One region of the Marinomonas dokdonensis genome, then DNA from elsewhere that is predicted to be linked to it. Evidence: predicted binding sites of a transcription regulator. Region 1 holds the regulator's gene; each other region holds the start of a gene.
What was found. Region 1 encodes PhoB, which activates phosphate uptake and scavenging genes when phosphate is short. Its sites were predicted from a motif close to TGTCATANNNNTGTCANA; they were not measured.

Region 1 (3,238 bases):
AACATAGGGCTCTAAAACGCAGCCCAATTGAAGTGGCAAAGCTTCCAAAGAATCTATTTCCTAATCAAAACAAAGCCTTATGGGCACGTCGATCTGTTTTTCTGCAGCATGGTCAAGGTATACTGGTTAACGAAGTATTTTTCGACACCATCACTCATCTAGCGCAGCCATTTAAAACTTATGAATAAGATCATCGCCTACGCAGAATTGACTCGCTTTAACCGTCCCATTGGTTCATTTTTACTGATGTGGCCAACATTATGGGCATTATGGCTCGCTGCAGACGGCCTCCCCGATTTATCCTTAATCGTGATTTTTATATTGGGTGTTTTTAGCATGCGCTCTGCTGGTTGCGTAATAAATGATTATGCAGATCGCAAAGTCGATGGTCATGTTGACCGCACCAAGAATCGTCCTTTGCCCTCGGGCCGGGTGAGCGAGAAAGAAGCCTTAGCCTTATTCGCAGGCCTTGCTTTACTCAGCTTTGTATTGGTGCTCTTTACCGATTTACAAACCATCTTATTGTCTGTGGTTGGTCTAGGCTTAGCCGCACTTTACCCTTTCATGAAACGCTATACCCATTTACCGCAACTCTTCTTAGGGCTGGCATTTTCATGGGCCATTCCAATGGCTTACAGCGCCCAAGGCGGTAATCTTGCGGACCCACAACTGTGGATGCTATTTGTGGCAAATTGCTTCTGGACCATAGCTTACGACACCTACTATGCCATCACAGACCGGCCTGACGATTTAAAAATTGGCATCAAATCAACCGCCATTCTCTTCGCCCAATACGATTTATTGGTCATTGTGTGTTTGCAAGGCCTGATGCTGTCACTGATGTTTTGGGTGGGTATCTTGTCTGCCCAACATTGGCCTTATTTTGTCGCGCTATTGGTCTGCCTCTGGCTTTTCTATCAGCAGTTTCAGCAATCCAAAACCCGCGATCGCCAAGCCTGCTTTAAATCCTTCCTAGACAATAACCGCGTTGGCTACACTCTATTCCTAGGCATTATCGGCAGCTATTTTGTTGAATATATGGCAACGATGTGACATTTTAACCTAATTGTCACATTTGGTCGTTTTAATAAACCGTTCCTGAGATGAGGATAGATCCTGTGACCGGTAAAAAAGTATTAATAATTGATGATGAGTCTTCCATACGTGAAATGATTGCCGTTGCCCTAGAGATGGCCGGCTACGAGTATTTGGAAGCAGAAAACAGCCAACAAGCCCATGAAATTATTGTTGACCATCGACCTGACCTAATTCTTGTCGATTGGATGATGCCTGGCGGCAGTGGCATAGAGCTAACTCGACGCCTGAAAAAAGACACAACCACGGCGGAAATCCCCGTTATTATGCTGACCGCAAAAAGCGAAGAAGATAATAAGATTCAAGGATTAGAAGTTGGTGCGGACGATTACATCACCAAACCTTTCTCGCCCCGTGAACTGGTGGCACGCTTAAAAGCGGTATTGCGCCGTGCGACACCTCAAGGCGTCGATGAGCCGATCGAAGTAGAAGGTTTAGTACTCGACCCAATCAGTCAGCGCGTTACCATTGGTAGCCGTCCATTAGAAATGGGGCCAACCGAGTACCGCTTACTCAAATTTTTAATGACTCACCAAGAACGAGCTTATTCTCGCGCACAGCTGCTTGATCAAGTGTGGGGTGGCAATGTTTACGTCGAAGAGCGCACCGTCGATGTTCATATTCGTCGTTTACGTAAAGCCATTGGCAACACCCATGACACCCTGATCCAAACCGTACGCGGCACAGGTTATCGTTTTTCAGCTAAAAGGACGGCATGAAAACCATCTGGCGTAACACCATACTGCGTTGGCTCATTGGCCTCGCCGCCTGTATTACTATTGGCCTAGTTTTAGGTCATTTGTTGGCGGTGGTTTTGCTGTATGTTCTCGGCACCCTATATTGGCAGTTTTATCAGCTTTATACCTTCCACCATTGGCTGCGCCACTCTGGTCGCAAAGCCCCACCAGAAACCAGCGGTATCTGGGGTGAAGTATTTGATTCGGTTTATCGCTTGCAGAAAAAGCAACGTAAATCGAAACGCCGTATGCGCCAAGCCTTAACTCGAATTGAAAGCTCTACCGCCGCCTTAAAAGAAGGCGTTATTATGGCGGACAACCAAGGCAACTTGGAATGGTGGAACAATTCCGCGGCACACTTTCTAGGCCTGATGCGTCCTGTCGATCGCGGCCAAGCCATCACCAACATAGTACGTAACCCAGATTTCTTCCGTTACTTTAGCCAAAAGCGTTTTGGCGAACCTCTGGTAATTAAATCGCCAGCAAAAAGCGGTGTTTATTTAGAAATACAAACCACCCTTTATGATAAAAATGATCACCTGATTTTTATCCGTGATGTGACTCGCCTGCACCTGTTAGAACAAATGCGTAAAGACTTTGTGGCCAACGCTTCTCACGAGTTAAAAACGCCCCTCACGGTGATTAAAGGCTATCTTGAAACCCTTTCCATGTTTAAAGACAGTTTGCCTGCCAGTATGCAAAAAGGCATAGTGAATATGTCTGATCAATCTGAACGCATGGAACACCTGATAGAAGATCTACTGCTGCTCTCGCGTCTAGAAAGCAATGATAAACGCGAAGTAGACCAATGGCTTAAAGTAAGTGATTTGATTCAGGCCATCCAGAAAATGGCTTCGCCGATTCTCACCGACCAACATCAACTCACTTTTGATATTCCTGAAGATGCGCGCTTGTATGGCTCCTTTAAAGAGCTATACAGTGCCTTCTCGAACTTGGTCGTAAATGCAATTAAATACTCACCAGACGGTGGTGAAATTACCGTAATGTGGGAAGCAAACGAATTTAGTGGTGTCTTTTCGGTACAGGATACCGGTTTGGGTATTGAGCCGCGTTATATCCCTCGCCTTACGGAACGCTTTTTCCGTGTGGATAAAGGCCGAGGCTCCAAAACTGGCGGCACAGGCTTGGGCTTAGCCATTGTAAAGCACGTTATTTTACACCACGATGCCAAGCTACAAATTCGTAGCCAGCCAGGCTTCGGCAGCACCTTCTCCTGCCATTTCCCCGCCAGCCGCATCCGAACAGACGCCTTTGCTCTTGAAAGCGATACAGAAGCGCTTAAGAGCTCTGATTAAACAATAAGGGCGCTCCATGGAGCGCCCTTACTTATTCCCTGCTACATCGCTGGCAAGCTAGCGACAAATTTTCTGCTTACAAACTTTCAA
Region 2 (3,238 bases), on a different contig from region 1:
TTGCAGGTATTTTCTTTGCAACAGGCGGTATGCAAACCGTTCAGTCCTTGCTAACTGGATCGGGTTTTAGTCCCTACACAGTACTGGCGTTGATCTTGTTTATTGCCTTTATTGCAGGCTTCTTATTAGACATGATGTCGGTTGTGCTTATTGTCATTCCTGTGGCTATACCAATTGTGCGTTTGCTAGGGTTTGATGACATCTGGTTCTGTGTTGCCTTCTTAGTGGTACTGCAAACTAGCTACTTAACACCACCTTTAGCACCATCGATTTTCTACCTAAGAGCAATTTCGCCCGCCAGTATTACGTTAAAACACATGTACGCTGGGGTGATCCCCTTCATCATCATTCAATTGATTGTTTTGTTCGTCATTTTGATCTTTCCAGAAACGGCTCTATGGTTACCAAGAGTCCTTGGTGGACCAAGCTGGTAGACCCTAAACACAACTCAGCAGAAGCCATTCTGTTGAGTTGTGTAATCGATAACAATTCCTATTGACTTAACCTAAAAAATATAAGAATGTGTAAAGATTGACAAAATTTTTAGGTTCGAAATGCATGTAAAAAGTGTTGTATTAGCTAATGAAAGTGATCAACATAATCACAACCACCACCAATTAATTATCGCCGAAAGAGGACATGCCTTATTCGAAATTGATGGTAAAGGGGGTGTGGTTGACAATCTTCATGGCTGTATTGCCCCTGCCAGTGAAACACACTATTTCGAAGGAATTGGTGAAAATAGTCACATAGTAATTGATATACCGAGCCTACCGATTCACAGCCGACTAGAAACACTTTTTGAACGCCCCCATTATTTCTCTGCTGACGATAGTTTGAAGATGTTGATCTCCTATCTATCAAGGGAGTCCAATACTTTTGAGTTATTTCCAGAAGCCGGTCAAGGCTGCACGCTCAGCTTAGTAGCGTCTCTGCATTCACGAATTTTAGGGGATACTCGCCAATATAAGGATCGTAAAAAGCTCGATGTGGACTCTATTTCACGCTTTATCGACGAGCATATTGATCAGAAACTTTCCATTGCCCAGCTTGCTGAAATGTACCATGTCAGCCCAGGGCATTTTAGTGAACTGTTCACTAAAGCAGCATCTGTTACACCCTACCAGTTCATTTTAAGAAAACGCCTAGAAAAAGCTTACGACTTGATTCTCACCACAAACAAGCCTTTATCCATTGTGGCGGAAGAAGCAGGATTCAGTAACCAAAGCGCCATGACCAACCTATTCCAGCGCCATTATGGGCACACTCCGAGACACCTTCGTAGTTACTAGGCCTCTACACAACGCTGATGAATGCCGTTGTCACCAAACAGTCTCCCTCCCCTCCAACTTATCTATTTTAAAATATATATATTAATTCGCATGTTTTAACATGAATGTCACAAAGCCCCAGTAGTGTTTGATTATCATTAACTCTGGAGCAACACCATGAAAGCGATATACCCAGCACTACTTGTCTCGTTATGTTCTGTGAGCGCTGCTCATGCTGCATTCACACTAGATAGCCGCTACGTTGATCAAGATAAAGATTTGATTGCCGACATCCCAACAGACAAGTCTAAATTAATCGACCCAAGCACGCTTATCTTTGCTTACACACCTGTTGAAGATCCTGCTGTGTATGCAGATGTTTGGTCCGAGTTCCTTGAACACATGGAAGGCGTTACTGGTAAAAAAGTACGTTTCTTCCCTGTTCAATCTAACGCTGCGCAAATTGAAGCTATGCGTGCAGGCCGTCTTCACATTGCTGGCTTTAACACAGGCTCTAACCCATTAGCAGTTGCTTGTGCAGGTTATCGTCCATTTACTATGATGGCAGCAGCAGACGGATCATTCGGTTACGAGATGGAAATCATCACTTACCCGAACTCTGGCATCAACTCTCCACAAGACATTAAAGGCAGCAAAATGGCCTTTACGTCACAAACGTCTAACTCTGGTTTCAAAGCCCCTTCTGCGATTTTGAAAGCTGATTTTGATTTGATCCCTGAGCGTGACTTCGAGCCATTGTTCTCTGGTAAGCATGACAACTCTATTCTAGGTGTCGCCAATAAAGACTACCCAGCAGCGGCCGTTGCCAACTCTGTTTTGAACCGTATGATCGACCGTGACGTTGTGAAAGCTTCACAAATTCACTCCATCTATAAATCTCAAACCTTCCCAACTACCAGCTATGGTGTGGCACATAACCTAACACCTGAGCTACAAGCGAAAATTAAAGAAGCCTTTTTCTCTTACCAATGGGCGGGCACTAAGCTTCAGGAAGAATTCGCTAAAGAAGGCCAATTCTTGCCAATTACCTTTAAAGAACATTGGAGTGTGATTCGTAAGATTGATGAAGCCAATGGCGTATCATACAACTGCCGATAGGATCATCTTGTGCTTACTATTCAACATCTAAAGAAGCGATATAAAACAGGTCCTTGGGTTTTAAAGGATATTAGCTTCGAGGTTCCAGATGGTGAAATTGTTGGACTTATCGGCCCCAGTGGGGCCGGTAAATCCACATTAATCCGTTGTGTAAACCGCCTTATTGATCCGAGCGAAGGCCAAATCACCTTGGACGACGTCCAATTGAGCCATCTATCGGCCAGCAAAATCCGCGAACAGCGTCGTCATATCGGTATGATCTTCCAAGAATATGCCTTAGTAGAACGCCTTAGTGTGATGGAAAATGTCCTGTCTGGACGACTAGGTTACTTGCCTTTCTGGCGCACGTTTTTGCGTAAATACCCAGAGCAAGACATCAACAATGCCTTTGAATATCTAGACCGTGTGGGCTTAATTGACCATGCAAATAAACGTGCTGATGAATTATCAGGCGGACAACGCCAGCGTGTTGGTATTGCCAGAGCCCTAGCGCAAGATCCACATTTACTCTTGGTAGATGAACCGACGGCCAGTTTGGACCCGAAGAACTCTCGACAAATCATGCGCCTTATTCGGTCTATTTGTCGCGAAAAGTCCCTATCTGCCATTATCAACATACATGATGTTCCTCTAGCAATGCAGTTTGTCGACCGTATTATTGGTTTGCAAGGTGGCGCTATCGTCTTTGATGATAAGCCAGAAAATCTCACCGAAGACGTACTTACACGTATTTACGGTGATGAAGACTGGACGACAGTAAAACAGGACGAAGAAGAACTGGAAGACAGTGAGGAGATTACCTAATGCGCACTTGGCAAAAGCCTCATTACCTTGTGCCGAATAAGCGT
Region 3 (3,238 bases), on a different contig from region 1:
CCAGCTAAGCTGGCCCTTTGGGAGTCTATAGGATACTTATGATAATGAGTAACCCAACAACATATAGAAGATTGCTGCCGATAAAATACCTGACGCTGGGACAGTAATAACCCAAGCGGCCGCAATTCGTAATAAAGCAGAACGCTTCACTAGCTCTTTCTTAGTGGCTTTCTTCAGGCCTTTGCGCTCGCGCGAGCTAATAGGTGAAGAAGCTTGCTCTTGCTTTAGCTCACGAAGAATCGCACGCTTCTCTTCTACATCCGCCTGCTTAAAACGTTCCACAAAAGCTTGTGTTTGCTGTCCATCGTGGCCCGCATCCTCAGAGTGAGAAATGATCGCCGCCAATTTTTTATCGTAGGAAACTTTTAGGTATTCACGCAGGAAGCCCACACCAAATACACCACCCACAGCAATATGCGTGGAACTTACCGGTAAGCCCAATTGAGAGGCGATGATTACCGTAATCGCCGCGGCCATTGCCACACAGTAAGCGCGTGTTTTATCCAACTCGGTAATTTCACTGCCCACGGTACGAATCAGTTTCGGCCCAAACAGCGCCAAGCCAATCGCAATACCGATAGCGCCAACCAACATAACCCATAGAGGAATCGCAGCCTTGCTCGATACCGCTCCTGTTGTCAGTGCATCGGTGATCGCCGCTAGAGGCCCGATAGCATTGGCCACATCGTTGGCACCATGAGCAAAACTCAACAAGGCTGCAGACACAATTAATGGAATGGTGAACAAGTTGTTCACATCATCTTTGGTGTTGGACAAAGATGCCGCCGCTTTTTCAACAATAGGACGTACAACAAAATACGTTGTTAAAGCGATGGCAAAACCAATCAGCCCTGCTGACACTATGTCTAGGGACCAAAGCTTTTTCAAACCTTTGAGAATTAAGTAAGTAGAGAAAGCCCAAACCATCAGACTCACCAACAGAGGTACCGTTTTCTTAGCGGCTTCCAGCATGTCGCCTTTGTAGGTGACATTACGCTTAATGTAGATCAAGAAACCTGCAGCAATTAGACCACCTAATACGGGCGAAATGACCCAGCTGGCAGCAATGGCAATCATCTGATTCCAGTTGGCAATATCCCATCCGCCTGCCGCAATACCGGCGCCTAACACGCCACCCACAATTGAGTGTGTGGTTGATACCGGCGCACCTAAATAAGTTGCTAGATTTAGCCAGATCGCGCCCGCTAACAGTGCCGCCATCATCACCCAAATAAAGGTTTCAGCTTCAGCGATTGCATTTGGGTTAATGATACCTTTCTTAATAGTACCAACCACATGACCACCCGCAATAATAGCACCGGCCGCCTCAAAGACTGCAGCAATTAAGATTGCACCTGTCATGGACAAAGCTTTAGCGCCAACGGCAGGACCTACGTTATTCGCCACGTCATTCGCACCAATGTTCAGCGCCATATAAGCACCAATTGCCGAAGCCACAGCTAAAATAGAGACATTAGACACACTAATGCCAATGGTGGAAGCATAAAAACCAGACACTAGGACAAATGCTAGCGCGATTAATACACGAATAAATTCGTTACCCCCTAATAGGGTCGAATTTTGATTAGGGTTCTTTTGTTGATCCATACCGGCTCTTCTACTTAATTAAATTAATGCCAAACTCTTAATGACGAATCCGCAAGTCACTAACAAAGTGTACGTCCTAACACCCGAGATAATTTGACCATACATCTACTTTGTCATAATTCTGTAAGATATATTTCGGGCGCCATTCTACACTGGGATAAATAAGATATATACCCCTAGTTTTAAGGCACAAAAAAGGCACCTGACTTTTTATTCAAAGATCAGGTGCCCTAGTAAATGAAGCGCTCTATTGGGCTCATTTTGATTTTATAAAAACTAGTTTAATATCAGATACTTGAATACTTTATTAAGCAACCAAGAAGACATATTTCAGCGATACAATTATTAACATTCGATCACGTTTACAGCCAAACCACCTCTTGAGGTTTCCTTGTATTTATCATTCATATCTCGTCCTGTATCACGCATGGTTCTAATGACTTTATCCAAGGAGACATAGTGACTGCCATCTCCACGAATCGCCATTGAAGCTGAGTTAATAGCTTTCATGGCCGCCATGGCATTACGTTCAATACAAGGTACTTGAACCAGCCCACCAATCGGGTCGCAGGTCAGCCCCAAATTATGTTCCATACCAATTTCTGCAGCGTTTTCAATTTGTTCCGGTGTGCCTCCTGTAGCAGCTGCAAGACCTGCCGCAGCCATCGCACAGGCGGAGCCCACTTCTCCTTGGCAGCCTACTTCTGCTCCCGAAATGGAGGCATTCTCTTTAAACAATAAGCCAATCGCAGATGCAGTTAGAAAGAAATCAATGATCCCTTGTTCATCCGAGCGCGGACAAAAATCCCAATAATAGTGCAACACAGAAGGAATAATGCCAGCCGCTCCATTTGTGGGGGCAGTCACTACTCGACCTCCTGCAGCATTTTCTTCGTTAACGGCCAATGCGTATAAATTCACCCAGTCCATAGCACCCAACGAAGGGGTAATCATATCCATGCGAGTTTTCTTTGTTAAATCACGATATAGGCTAGGAGCACGACGCTTTACCTTTAGACCACCAGGAAGGATGCCTTCGCGAGCTATGCCATTTTTGACACACTCTTTCATCACCGACCAAATAGCGAGAATGCCATCTTTAATGTCTTGCTCTGATCGCCAGCACTTTTCATTTTCTAGCATGATTTCGGCAATCGTCATGTCATGCTCATGACACAGGCCTATTAATGTATCGGCATTATGAAAGTCATAAGGTAGAACTCTATTATCTTCTACTAATTCGATCTCACCCTGAGCATTTTCTTGGAGAATAAAGCCGCCACCGACTGAATAGAAAGTTGCTTTTTTTACTTCCTGCCCATGAGCATCATAGGCAATAAAGGTCATGCCATTTGCATGAAAATCTAATCGGTCAATACGGTGATAAATCAAATCTGCTTGGCTATCAAAAGTGATGGCATGCTCCTGTAGCAAATGGATACGAGAATTGTCTGTAATCTGAACGACTCTATCCTCCACCGTATTCGGGTCAATTTTGTCTGGGTATTCCCCTTCAAGTCCCATCAACACAGCTTTACCCGTGCCATGACCTTTACCTGTCGCCCCTAACGAACCATACAAGTCTGTCTTTACTCTTGAAACTGACTCAAGCAGTTTGTCTGTCTTTAAT

Region 2: a site for PhoB is predicted at 1,387-1,404, ahead of phnD (phosphate/phosphite/phosphonate ABC transporter substrate-binding protein). Genes of this name have one in related genera too.
Region 3: a site for PhoB is predicted at 1,720-1,737, ahead of ACUM5Y_RS01880 (inorganic phosphate transporter). Genes of this name have one in related genera too.

The regions. Positions count from the first base shown of each region.
Region 1 covers NZ_JBRAND010000003.1:102,881-106,118, forward strand. The annotation lists gene ACUM5Y_RS08240 (chorismate--pyruvate lyase family protein) at 1-188, shown strand, start outside; gene ubiA (4-hydroxybenzoate octaprenyltransferase) at 181-1,053, shown strand; gene phoB (phosphate regulon transcriptional regulator PhoB) at 1,119-1,814, shown strand; gene phoR (phosphate regulon sensor histidine kinase PhoR) at 1,811-3,148, shown strand; gene ACUM5Y_RS08260 (response regulator) at 3,225-3,238, opposite strand, start outside.
Region 2 covers NZ_JBRAND010000002.1:423,177-426,414, reverse strand. The annotation lists gene ACUM5Y_RS06460 (TRAP transporter large permease) at 1-434, shown strand, start outside; gene ACUM5Y_RS06455 (helix-turn-helix domain-containing protein) at 555-1,292, shown strand; gene phnD (phosphate/phosphite/phosphonate ABC transporter substrate-binding protein) at 1,449-2,390, shown strand; gene phnC (phosphonate ABC transporter ATP-binding protein) at 2,400-3,194, shown strand; gene phnE (phosphonate ABC transporter, permease protein PhnE) at 3,194-3,238, shown strand, end outside.
Region 3 covers NZ_JBRAND010000001.1:402,159-405,396, forward strand. The annotation lists gene ACUM5Y_RS01880 (inorganic phosphate transporter) at 37-1,608, opposite strand; gene ACUM5Y_RS01885 (L-serine ammonia-lyase) at 1,954-3,238, opposite strand, start outside.